DNA from 4 places in the Paenibacillus macerans genome. Region 4 is predicted to be linked to each of the others. Evidence: riboswitches for the same ligand, from Rfam matches in the RefSeq annotation. Region 4 holds a riboswitch; each other region holds the start of a gene.
What was found. A riboswitch is a leader RNA that binds a small molecule or an ion and turns the genes downstream of it on or off. The one in region 4 is predicted to bind thiamine pyrophosphate.
Positions count from the first base shown of each region.

Region 1: another riboswitch for thiamine pyrophosphate. It lies ahead of DYE26_RS30400 (ECF transporter S component); the one in region 4 lies ahead of DYE26_RS00105 (thiamine phosphate synthase).
Region 2: another riboswitch for thiamine pyrophosphate. It lies ahead of DYE26_RS19705 (ABC transporter substrate-binding protein); the one in region 4 lies ahead of DYE26_RS00105 (thiamine phosphate synthase).
Region 3: another riboswitch for thiamine pyrophosphate. It lies ahead of tenA (thiaminase II); the one in region 4 lies ahead of DYE26_RS00105 (thiamine phosphate synthase).

Region 1 covers NZ_UGSI01000002.1:1,596,849-1,600,067, reverse strand. The annotation lists gene DYE26_RS30405 (ABC transporter ATP-binding protein) at 1-585, opposite strand, end outside; gene DYE26_RS30400 (ECF transporter S component) at 588-1,193, opposite strand; TPP riboswitch at 1,293-1,404, opposite strand; gene asd (archaetidylserine decarboxylase) at 1,562-2,386, shown strand.
Region 2 covers NZ_UGSI01000001.1:4,393,521-4,396,739, reverse strand. The annotation lists gene DYE26_RS19715 (ABC transporter permease) at 1-566, opposite strand, end outside; gene DYE26_RS19710 (MTH1187 family thiamine-binding protein) at 563-856, opposite strand; gene DYE26_RS19705 (ABC transporter substrate-binding protein) at 893-1,942, opposite strand; TPP riboswitch at 2,095-2,205, opposite strand; gene DYE26_RS19700 (cold-shock protein) at 2,536-2,748, shown strand; gene DYE26_RS33920 (GGDEF domain-containing protein) at 2,931-3,219, shown strand, end outside.
Region 3 covers NZ_UGSI01000001.1:570,171-573,389, reverse strand. The annotation lists gene thiD (bifunctional hydroxymethylpyrimidine kinase/phosphomethylpyrimidine kinase) at 1-20, opposite strand, end outside; gene thiM (hydroxyethylthiazole kinase) at 17-865, opposite strand; gene tenA (thiaminase II) at 885-1,592, opposite strand; TPP riboswitch at 1,773-1,876, opposite strand; gene DYE26_RS02620 (alpha-mannosidase) at 1,962-3,219, opposite strand, start outside.
Region 4 covers NZ_UGSI01000001.1:22,301-25,519, forward strand. The annotation lists gene DYE26_RS00095 (thiazole synthase) at 1-765, opposite strand, end outside; gene thiS (sulfur carrier protein ThiS) at 771-977, opposite strand; gene DYE26_RS00105 (thiamine phosphate synthase) at 990-1,625, opposite strand; TPP riboswitch at 2,101-2,201, opposite strand; gene DYE26_RS00110 (hypothetical protein) at 2,377-3,219, shown strand, end outside.

The DNA of each region.
Region 1 (3,219 bases), on a different contig from region 4:
AATTTCCTCGATCCGGTGTTCGACGATGATCAGCGTGCGGCCCTCGGCAATGCGGCTGACGGACTGCCAAATCTGCTCGCGCCCTTCGGGATCAAGCAGCGCGGAAGGCTCGTCGAGCAGCAAAACCTCCGGATCGCCGAGCAGCACCGAAGCCAAAGCGAGCCGCTGCTTCATCCCTTGCGACAGGGCCTGGATCGGCATGTGCAGCTCGGGCAAACGCAGCCCGACGTCCTCCAGCACCGCCTCCATCCGGGCGGTCATTTCCGGCCGGGGAACCCCCAGGTTTTCCAGCGTAAAAGCCAGCTCCTCATCCACAAAAGGCATGCAAAACTGGGTATCGGGATCCTGAAACACATAGCCCCAGGAGCGGGGCAAACGCTGCGACGCACAGCGCATCGGAACCTCCACAAGCCGCGGGATAATCCCCGACAGCACCTGGAGAAGCGTGGATTTCCCGCTCCCGCTGGGGCCGAGCAGGAGCACTTTTTCCCCGCGAAAAGCCCGAAAGCTCAAATCCTTAAACACAAACCGCGTCTCCCCCGGAAATTTCAGCCTAAGATCGCAAACTTCAACGGCCGTTTCCATGGTTAATCATCCAGCGCCGCATAATCTTTGGGATCGACGGGGCGCAGCAGGGTGGTCACGCCCGTGGCCTCCACGGCTTTGGCCAGCCCGTAAGCGAAGTAGCCGGCGATCAGCGCGGAGCTGACGGCCCGCATCGCGTATTTGGCGATCAGCAGCCAGGTTTCATAGTCCTGCACGTATCCGTAATAAATATCCGGAATGATGGAGCCTACCGCAGCCCCGATGCCGGCCAAAGCGGCGACGGAACCGGAAAATTTTCGGTACCGGAAAGCCGCGAATACGAGCTCCGCCCCCAAGCCTTGCAGCACACTGTACAGCACAAGCTGAACGCCCCATTCGCTGCCGAACAAAATTTCCACATGGGCCGCGGCCACTTCCGCGATCAGCGCCACCCCCGGTTTGCGGATCAGCAAAAATACGAGCGTCGGAGCCAGAAACCACATTCCGTAGACGATTTCATCGGCCTGCGGAAACAGCGGCGAGAACAAGTTATACACCGAGCTCCAGAAATGATAAACTACGCCAAGCACGACCGACACGAGCACGGTCACCAGCAGATCGCTCAGCTTCAGCCCGCGGCCGCTTTGTTTTGTTGCTGCTTCTTGCATGTTTTTCTCCCCTTTTCGAAAAATATATTTTTCGCAAACGACAAAAAACCGCCAGAATAAGCTCAGGCGGCGCTCAGGTCACGGGTATGTACGCAGGTATATCCCGGACATTCGATTCTCTACGCTGGCATTATCCAGATCAGATTAACGGTCCGCAGCGGAATATGCTGCCATCTCAGCCTGATTCACTCAAGCCCCCGTATCGTATGCGATTGTCTTTAACATACACCAACCGTTTTCAAGCATCAAGAACAAATTTTAAACTTTCAAGTTTCAATGCGCGGGAGAAACCGCTTTCATATTGATTTCGTCCCCGTTCTGTGTCAAGATAAGCGGAAGCGGCACATCAAGATTAGGAGGTTGCTTTCTTGGCGGCAGCATGGATGAAGTGGATGACGGAATTGTCCTCCCGCAAATCGGTTTGCAGGCTGATGGGAAAGTTTTCCCATTCGGAAATCAGCCGGCTGTTGATCCCTTTGTTCGCAAAATCGTACGCAATTCCACTGCATGAAGCGGAAAAAGAACTGCGGGAATACCGGACGCTCAACGAATTTTTTACCCGCAAATTAAAGCCGGGCATGCGTCCGGTTCATGCGGAGCAGGGCGGCATGGTCAGCCCCGTGGACGCGCTGATTACGTTTATGGGGGAAATCCGCTCCGGCACGATTCTAAACGTGAAAGGCCAGGATTACTCCGTTGAGGAACTGCTCAACCGTTCCCCGCGCATCGAATCGTATAAGCATGGCTATGCTTTTGTGCTATATTTGAGCCCGACCGAATATCATCGCATCCATGCCCCCGTCACCGGCAAAAAGCTGGAAAGCGAGCATATCAAAGGCCGGGTATATCCGGTTAACGACTTCGGCATGCGCCATATAAAAAAGGTGTTATGCCGGAACGAGCGGCTGATTACGTATATTTCCCATGAGCATGGAGAGGTGGCGCTCGTCAAAGTCGGGGCGATGAACGTCAGCAGCATCAAATATACCGACGAACGGGCGAAAAGCTGGAACCAGGGAGACGATCTCGCCTATTTCGAATTCGGCTCCACCGTGGTGCTGCTGACCCAAAACGGCACATTTGCCCCGCTGCCGGGGCTCGCACCGGGACGGAAGATCCGGATGGGCGAGCCGCTCGGAAGCTTTGCAGCCGCGGGCGCCAAGGTGAAGACGCCTCCCAAGGACGCGGATTAATGCTGCAGGCAGCGTACAAAGAGGATGATTTTGACTAAGCCGATGCATAACCACAGCACGCACAGGATAAAGGCGAGATGGCCAATACCTGCTTTGAGCCGTATTGTTTCGATAACTGTTCCAGTTTGAGGCTCATTGGTTAATTGAGACATTTGATCATCTGCCGGATTTTCTCGGTCCCGATAAAAACAACGGCAGCAACGATCACAAATAATATCATATCGAGCGTGGTTTTAAATATGAACCCGGGTATGGATGTATTATTGAGTGGATGCCGAAAAAAAGCGAGCTGCCTATAGGTTAAATCGCTAACGATATGGGCCAGCAAAAATTGCAGGGCAAACTTCCAAAGCGATTTCATATGATCATGTCATTCCTTTTATGAATAAAGGTCACGTTCTTTCTAGTAGACGATTCTGGAAATAACGTCAGCATAATGGCAAGTGAAGACTTGAGAAAACGACAAAATAATCTATTGAAGATCTCGGGTGACAACATAAAGAAAAAAAAGGGCGCTATTTCAGCCGATGTCCCCCATGTTGCGTGAATTAGAGGAATTTTATGGCGCTAGTTTCATGATTTAGTGGCGAAAGGCCGCCTTTCGACCTATTCATCGAAAAATAAGACCCAAAAGTTCCCCTATGGTGATAAATAGGCTCAACTTCGGAAAATAAGACCCTAAAGTTCCTCTATTTTATGGGGACGCCATCTCCTGAGCACAAGACTAATATAGAACAAAGTGATCCATGGCCCCTGTCCGCAGATAAGCCATACTATTTCCGGATCATTCTACTAGTTCTTTTATCAGCATACCTGACTATCCTTACATCCCC
Region 2 (3,219 bases), 4.4 Mb from region 4:
CTATAGGTCGCGGCGATTTTTACGCCGGAGAGGATGGCGGGAAGGGCATGGGGGACTTCCAGTTTGCGAAAAATCTGGCCTTTGGACGCCCCGATCATCCGCATGTAGTTCAGCATCACCCGGTCCGTGCGGTCCAGTCCGTCCATGGCGGCAACGGCCACGGGGAAAAAGCAGACGAGCGTAATGACGATGATTTTGGGCAGCATGCCGAAGCCGAACCAGATCATAAGCAGCGGAGCCAGCGCGATGCTGGGCACGTTTTGGCTCAAGATGATCAGCGGGTAAAGCGATGCTTTCAGAAACGGCACATAATGCAGCGCAAAAGCGACCAGCAGGCCGACCAGCGTGCCGATGGCGAATCCGGCCAGCATCAGGCGCAGCGTAGCGAAGGTATGCTCCCTTAAACCGGCCGCCTCGGCAGCCGCTTCGCGGCCGATGTCGAGCGGGCTGGGCAAAACCCATTTATCAATATTGAAGAAGATCGTAGCCCCTTGCCAAACAAGCAAAAACAGGATGACCGCCGCAAGCGGCGGCCATACGCTGTTCCACAGGCTGCGGAAATTCATGGGCGGTATTTCGCGGTCAGCTTATCCATGCTGACGCCCTGCGGGTTGTAGGAGATTTTAATCTGCGAAATGATTCCGGTGCTGCCAAACTCGATAACGGCTTCGTTCATCTTTTTGACGATGGCCAGCAGCTCGTCCAAATCGCCCTCCATCGTGGTCTCCAGCGGATTCACCTGATATTTGACCCCGGAGGCCTGAATGACCTCGATTGCGCGGTCGACATACGGAATGACGTCTTCGCCGTTTGGCGTTTTCGGAATGATCTGAATGCTAAGCAGTGCATTTGGCATAAAATTCAGCATCCTTTCTTGGGTTTATTTTTCTTTTTACTCGGCAGGCAAAAAATCGTTTGTAAACGCGGCGCCGACATCAAGCGGCTTCTCCAGCAGCCCGCGCTCGTGCATCCAGTCGGAGTAGTTCTGCCATACTTCCTTTTTCTGCTCGCCCCAGCGGGCCGCGTCATCGCGGTATTTCGGGCTAAGCCACTTCTGGCTGGCGACGACCAGGTCATGGTCCAGTTCAGGCACCGCCTTCAGCAAAATTTGCGCGGCTTCGTCCGGATGATCGGCGGCGTAATTGTATCCTTTGGACACGGCGCGCATAAACGATTTGACCAGCTCCGGATCGTTTGCGATCGTTTTCTCGTTCGTCACGATAACCGGCGTGTAATAGTCGAGCTTATCGGAGTAGTCCTTGACGTACAGCATATCGAGCGGCTCGCCCCGGAGCTCCGCTTCAATGCCGGTCCAGGCGTAGAAAATCCAGGCGAAGTCGATGTCGCGCTTCACGGCGGTGAAGTAGTCGGCATCCCCGATGTTGAGGAATTTGACTTTGCCGACGTCGGCGCCTTCCAGGTCCATGATCGACTTCATGACGGCCTCTTCTACCGGAGATCCCCAACCGCCGTACGTTTTGCCTTCAAAATCCTTCGGCGATTTGATGTTTTTGCCGGCCGGAGCGGCGAAGCCGGAGGTGTTGTGCTGAATGACGGCCGCGATCGATACGAGCGGAACGCCTTGCGTCCGGCTCTGCGTGACGTTCTCCTGCACGCTGACGCCAAACGGCGCCTCGCCGGAAGCGACCATCGCTTCCGCGCCGCCGGAGCCGGGGAGCACGATATCCACGTTCAGGCCTTCCTCCTTGAAATATCCCAGCTCTTTGGCGACGTATAAACCGGTATGGTTCGTGTTGGGGCTCCAGTCGAGCACGAGCTTAACGTCGCGCGGCGCCTTGGCCCCTCCATTGTCCGCGGCGGCACCCGCGGCCGGATTGCCTTCGCTGCCGCCGGCGGCTTGGCCGCCGCAGCCGGCCAGGACCAGCAGGAGGCAGGATAGGGCCGCCGCCAGGGAAGTCCGTTTTTTTCTTTTCACAGCCATTCTCTCCTTCATTTCGTTAAATTTCCGCTAGTTGTGTTCATCTATAACCTGAAGGCGCCCGAAAGCTTTATGGCCATAAGGTCCGGACAATAAAAAAGCGTCCCGGATTCGGGACGCTGATCGGCGGGCGGAATTTAAAACATCCAAAATCATTCCATCCATGACGGCTCCCTACGCTGGCATTATCCAGATCAGGTTTAAGGGTCAGTATCTTGGAGGGATACAATCTCAGCCGGCCGATTCCAGCACCCCTGAACGATTCAACTGCAGAGTTCAATAGTCATTATAATTTTCTCCGGCGCGTCTGTCCAGCCCGGCAAAGGGAGGAGGTTTGAAATATCAGGAGATTTGCTTTCTATTTGGAAAACCGTTATAATTGAACCAATAGATGGTTTGAAAACGTGATATTTCACGTATTGAAAGGGTGCCGCTTTTGCGGATGGAACTTTTTTCAATGTGTGATTTTTTTTGATAGGCTCAACGCTCTTGGTGTGCCCCAATAGCGCCAGGAGCCGTTTTTATTCAGCTCATACAAGCGGCGTTTGGCTGCTTGCCGAATTGGTTGACCAACATCCATTTTGAGGAGGAAAATGATGAGCTACCGTAAAAAACCGTTGGAGGAAATTCCCGAGGAGAACACCCCGGTCTGGTCATGCACCAGCGAGGATTGCAACGGCTGGATGCGGGACAATTTTACGTTCGACTACACGCCGGTATGTCCTTTATGCTCTTCGGAAATGGAGAAGGGGATGAGGATGCTGCCTCAACTGAAAAATCCCACCTTCGATCCCAGAACGTCTTCCTAGGCTAATCCGATTTTTGTATAAATACCGTTGCTTGCCCCCAAACAGCCGTGTTCGCCCCAAAGCGAATGCGGCTGTTTGCCGTTTTGCGGCAGCCGGGAGAAAAAGATTGCATCTCCATTTAAAATCCACTATGTTGGAGGTACTACACGAAAAACAACCAGAAGGGGGGAATTTGCCCGCCTATGCATGGAAATTACAAGGTGGCATCGCAGGTTTTCGACATTCCCTCCGGAAGCAAGCAAAGAAAATTCGCGGTTTTTCTGGCCATTTTGATCGTGGCCGTGTCGATGGCGGCGATTCCGCTCGGTTTGAGAAATTCGCCCGGGCTGGAGCTTTTTTTTGCCGCCGCCATCGCCTGGCTGATCTTCGGGGATCTGCTTACCGCCTTTATCGCCTACAGCCAATACCGGGCGTCCGGGATTCCGTCGCTGCTGGTCTTGTCCTGTACCTATCTGTTTACCGGAATCATTA
Region 3 (3,219 bases), 550 kb from region 4:
TTCCGGACCGCGCCGCTCATCCGAGCCACCACCCGCCGGCCGCGGAGGCTTCCCGCTCGCTGACCGCCGCATGGCCTTTCAGCGAGTGCGGGTGCAGCTTGGCCAGCTCGTCGAGGAAGGCGATCTGGAAGCTGCCGGGCCCGGCGGACGCAGTACGCTCCGCGGCGCGGGACGCGGCGGCGCCGTAGAACGCCAGCCCGGCGGTGCCGGCCAGCAGCACGTCGCGTTCCACCGCGGCGAAGGCGCCAAGCACCGACGTGAGCAGGCAGCCCGTGCCGGTCACCTGCGTCAGCAGCGCGTCCCCGCCGCTGACGGCCCGGCACAGCTTCCCGTCGGTGATCACGTCCTCGCGTCCGGTGACGGCGACGACGGTGTTCAGCTTCCGTGCCGCCCGCACGGCCAGCTCCACCTGATCCCCGCCGCTGCTCTCCCCGGCGTCCACGCCCTTGATGTCGCGGCTTTCCCCGAGCAGGTGGGCGATTTCCGCCGCGTTCCCCCTTAGTAGCGACACTTTGACCTCGCGCAGGATGCGCAGCGCCGATTCCGTGCGGAAGCGCGTCGCTCCCGCCCCGACCGGGTCCAACAGCACCGGAACTCCATGGGCGTTCGCCGACGACCCGGCGATGATCATCGCCTCGACCTGGGCGGCGGACAGCGTTCCCAGGTTCAGCACGAGGGCGCCGGCGATCTTGGCCATATCGGCCGCTTCCTCCGGTGCGTAAGCCATCACCGGGGATGCGCCAAGCGCGTACAGGCCGTTGGCCGTAAAATTGGTTACGACGACGTTGGTCATATTGTGCACGAGCGGTTTCGCGTTCTGCACTTTTGTAAGCAAAGCGGATAATTCTTTTTCCAATATGCTCATTTGTAGTTCGCCCCCTTCGTTAATTCGCCCGCGACAACGGGTCATCGCTCCGCCGGCCCGTTTGCACCGGCCATTCCTCCAACTTGTAGGCCATGTCCCAGAACAGGTACTCCAGTTGGCAGCTTTGCATGAAATGCTCCTCCATCCTCCGCCGTTCCGCTTCCGCCGCGGTTTCCGCCCATTGGTCGAGAACGTCCCGGAACCGCTGCGTCACGTCCGTCAACCGGCCGCCGTAAAACTGGATCCAATCGTGAAAAGGATGTTCCGGCGCCGGCCTCACTTCCGCCAGCAGCTTGCGGCCGATTTCCAGATACGTCCAGGGGCAGGGCAGCAACACGGCCAAGATTTCGCCCAAACTGCCTTCATGCGCTACCGTCAGCATGTGGCGGATGTAATGATGCGCAGACGGCGCCAAGGGGAAACCCTGCAGATCTTCAAAACGGACCCCTGCGACAGCGCAAAAATTTTGGTGCGGATGGATTTCACTGTTCAAAATAAAAGAGATCTGCTCGTTGAACAGGGCGATATCGCCGCGGCTTTCGCACTTCGATATGGCGATCCCGTAGATCCGCATGTACGCGTTCAAATACTCGTAATCCTGTTTGACGTAATGAATCAATTGCTCTTTCTGCAGATTGCCGTCGGCGATTCCCCGCACAAAAGGATGCTCAAAAATCGCTTCAAAAACCTCGTCCGCCCGCTGGCGCAGCGTTTGCGTAAAACTCATCGTCTCCACCTCCGATAAAATGTGAACTGCGATACAGGAGCATCCATCGTAAGGGCGTAGGGGCTTAGGGTCGGGTGAGAGGCGGGCCGCTTACGAGACAGCAAAAAAGCCGCCCCGTAGAGGGAGCGGCTTGAACGCGCAAAACCTGTCGCATGATACTTGCGATAACGTGCGGACGGCGCGATACCGGCTCCACTTTCCTACGCTAGTACGAACTAGATCAGGTTCAAAGGGTCCAAGATACGCTCTTGTCTCAGCCGAATACGGCGCCCCTAGTGGAATTTCCTATTCGATTCACTATCACTACTTTACCTGGATCTTCCTGGAGTGTCAATCCGCGTTGAATGGTTGCCGGGCACCCCCGCCGCCTTAGCGGAACTCGAGCCGGACCGTTTTGATCTCATACGGCGAAATCTGCAGTTCGGCAGGACCCCGATTGAGTTCGCCGGCAGGGCGTTCCATCAGGTCGGTTTCCTGCCAGGAGACAAAAGTGAGATCGCTCTCCAGGCGAATCGTCCCCCGGCCCCCTTTATACTCGTGGAAGCGGACGATCAGAGCGTCGCCGTCCTCCGCTTTTTTGACCGCGTCGATCGCTGCTTCGCCGCTGCCGCTGACGCGCACGGCCCGCAGCAAGGAGAAATTGGATGCCGCCGCTTGGCCGCGCGTAGCGTACACCGGCTGATTCAGGAGCGCGGCGGCCTGTACGGTTTCGCCTTCGGACCAATGCCCCTCGTGCGGATACAGCGCATACGTGAACGTATGCTCCCCGCGATCGGCCTCCGGATCGGGGTAAGTCGCCGATTTCAGCAGCGACAGCCTGATCACATTGTCTTTAATGTCATGCCCGTATTTGCAGTCGTTCAGCAGGCTGACGCCGTAACCGTGCTCCGACAGATCCGCCCACTGATGCCCGACCGTTTCGAACCGGGCCAAATCCCAGGAGGTGTTCCAATGCGTCGGGCGTTTGACGTTGCCGAACTGGATGTCGTAGGTGGCCTCCGTCGCCCGCACATCCACCGGAAATGCGACCTTTAAAAGCTGCTGGCGCTCCTGCCAATCCACCTCCGTCCGGAACTCGATCCGCCGGTCACCCGAGTACAAGATCATCCGCTGGCTGATCGTGGAGTTCATATACCGCCAGGTAAAAGCGACTTCCGCCCGCAGCTTGCCGGCCGCAACCCGGCATTCCTTCAGATCTTCAACCTCGCGCATCTTCTCCTGATAAAAAATATCGATATCCCAAGCTTCAAACATTTTCGGCTTGTCTTCGAACACCTGGAAGACGTTGCCGCGTTCCCCCGGGGCGAGCACCTCGCGGCCGGCAGCCCGGTCGAACACCGAGGTCAACTGGCCATGTTCGTTCCAAGCGATCCGATACAGCGGAGTCTCGATGCCGTTCGGCAGCGCATTAAACGGCGTTTCTATGGCCGCTTCGCTTCCCGCAGACGCTCCTTGCGAAGCGGTTGCCTCCTCCTTCCCGCCTTCAGAGCCGCGGCTTATCGCCATAAATCCCAACGGAGGAACGTTTTCCACCTTTACCCATACCGTGCTTCCGTCAAACTCGGCGGCGAGCTCCCGGCCGAAGGCATCGGTCCAGCGGCCGCCGGGTTCGGCGCCATGGACCGGG
Region 4 (3,219 bases):
GTCCAGGAAACCGGTTAATGGGGAGGAGGCAACCGCTTCTTGCTGCACCGGGCCCAATCCCGCCAGATAGGCCTGTCTGCCCGCCGCTACCGCACCGCGGAACGCTTCCGCCATGCCAAGCGGATCGCGCGCGGTGGCGATCGCCGTGTTCAGTAAGACGGCAGCGGCTCCCATTTCCATCGCTTCCGCCGCTTCCGAAGGCCGGCCGATGCCGGCGTCCACGATGACAGGCAGCCCCGCTTCTTCGATCATCATGCCGATCAGCTCTTTGGTGCGCAGGCCCCGGTTGCTGCCGATCGGGGAACCCAGCGGCATGACCGCCACGGCTCCCGCATCCCTTAGCCGGAAGGAAGCCGTCAGATCCGGGTTCATATACGGGAACACGGCGAATCCCTCGGCGGCCAGCACTTCCGTGGCTCTGATCGTCTCCATATTGTCCGGGAGCAGGTATCTTTGATCATTAATCACCTCTAATTTGATCCAATGGCCCATGTCCGCCGCCCGGGCAAGCCGGGCGATCCGGATGGCCTCATCGGCGCTACGGGCGCCGGAAGTGTTCGGCAAAAGCGTCATATGCGGCGGGATATGGTGAAGGAGATTTTCCTCCTCCCAGTCCGGGTTAACCCGCCTTAACGCTACGGTAATCACTTCCGCTCCCGACCTTGCGATCACTTCGGGAATCAGCGTGTTGCGGTTATATTTGCCGGTTCCGATAAATACTCGGCTGGACAACGCCTTGCCGCCAATGTGAAATACATCTTCCATGCTTATCAGCCTCCTCCTACAAAATGTACAAGCTCGATGCGATCACCCTCGGCCAGCCGGGTATTGGCATACGCCTCTTTTCGGACAACCGTCCCGTTCAGCTCAATCAAAATTTTTTCCTTATTCCACGGGCTGTCAGCCAATAAATCGTCCACCGTAACGCAATCTTCTTTCAGCAGGGTGTCTTTGCCATTTAGATGTACCTGCAACATTTTCACCTCCTCTCAGGGCCACGCGGCATGGATGGCGTCACGATAGGATTTGGCGTGCGCCGCTGGGTCCGCGGCAGAGTGGAGGCCGGACAGGACGGCAATGCCTTGTGCACCGTTTCGGATGACATCCCCCGCATTATCCGGCCGTATTCCTCCGATGGCAATGACCGGAACCGGGCAGCGAGCGCAGACCTCGGCCAGCATGTTAAGCCCGCGCCCGGGAAGGCCGGGTTTGCTGGATGAATCATAGACATGGCCAAAAAGACAGTAATCCGCTCCCTCACTCGCGGCCTGAGCTGCTTCTTCGGCAGAATGCACGGAACATCCGATTCGCATTCCTTGGGCAAGAGAGCGTACGGAAGCTGCCGGAAGACTGTGGCCCGCCAGTTGAATATTTGCCGCTCCCGCGGCCAGCGCAACATCCAGCCGGTCGTTGATGACGATTTTTTCCAGCGGTACTCCCGCTTGGCGCAGCAGCTTCACCAGCTCGAACTGCTTTTTGGCCGAAAGCTGCTTATCGCGCAAATGAATGTAATCGACATAAGGAAGAACAGCCGCCGCAACGCTCAGCAGCTCATGGCTCTTGATTCCCTCGGCCGATATAAGATGAAGTTCAGGCGCAGCATAAGCTGGGTGACGGTTCATCATGCGGATATCACTCCCAGTTCCATTATTCAATGCTAAAAATAAAGGCTTAACCTAGAAATCGCTGCTTGACAGGCGATTGCCGGAACGACCGGGGCAGCGTCGGCCTTCAAAATAGCGGCTCTTTATGTACTTATTTCGGGAATCCAAGCCTGTTCATCTCCGTTAGCGGCATTTTAAGTACTTATTTTTCTATGAATGGTCCGGAACACGGGCATTTCCTTGCGGCGGGGGAAGATAGAGGCATAAATTTACTCTATTTCTCCTAAATGAACAGATATCATCGGACTAAGGCCATTTTGTATCCTTATTTTTTCAGGAGCTCGAGTTTCTTGGGCAGCCCTGGTTTCTGGCTATTCGATTGTTTTGCCAAGCGCCGTTTTTGGTGGTTAGCCAAAATAAACGCCAAAAAACCGCCCTCCTTCAGGAGGGCGGCTAAGAACAATAACGGGAAATAAGCCATGACAGGCATCAATCCATTCTTAACTCTCCACTTCCCTACGCAGGTATTAACCGGTTCAGGTTCAAAGGGTCCGAATTTGCATTCGTCTCAGCCTTGCGGCACCCCTAGTGTCGATCGATATTGAATTGTTTTATTTTAATATACACTATACATGCTTAACCAGAAAATAACAATTATAAATTTAAATAATAAAATGAATATTTCGGACTATCAACGCCTTTGCTAAAATATCCGATAAATGAATCGTCAGTAAATTTTAGTAAATTTTCTAATGAAGGAGAAAATGAAGAAATGAAACGGAAAATTACGGTGTTCATTGCAGTGCTTGCTATTATGCTGCTTGGCCAAAATGCGCTTGGATCAGCCTCTGCCCAAGATATCGGTTCGATGATGGGGGGCGGTAATTTCACCGATGGCAGTACGACACAAACCAAACGTTTTGAGGGGCTTAACGCTATCGGGGCCGGAATGGCCCGCGTCAACGTGTACCCCCAATATTATTATGCGAATGGTACGCCAACTCCCGAACGGCTCGACAAGATGATGCTTCAAGCCTACAAATACGGAATTACGCCGATGATCCTGTTCGAATACTACGGTTCTTATGCGGACAATGGATTGCCGATCGGCGACTACGATAAATGGTACAGTATCGGCCAGGCTTTCGCCGAACGTTTCCGTCCAAACGGAACATGGGCCCAGAAGAGCGGCATACAGGACTGGGGGATTAGCATTTATACGGCGATCAACGAGCCCGATGTGGAAAATGCGATCTCCAAAACGGATTATCACAATGCGCTTGAAGGTTTGGCGGACGGTGTGCATTCGGTCGATCCGTCCCTGAAAGTAAATCCCGGCGGATTTGCCAGAGCGAATTCGCACAGTGATTTTACCCTTAGAGGTTACGGGCCGGCGATCGCCGATTTGTATAATTCCGGCAAACTCGACGGTATCGATTTGCATACCTACTACGATGTTCAATACGCGCCTATAAAGGGAACTTACAAACATTCTGCACAGAACAACTTTGATTCCGTCAAAAAGGCTTCCGGCATTACGGCGGATATCCACTTTTACTCGACGGAGTTCAACTTCAAGAAACGCGCGATCACCGAAGAAGAAGCGGCCAAAGGC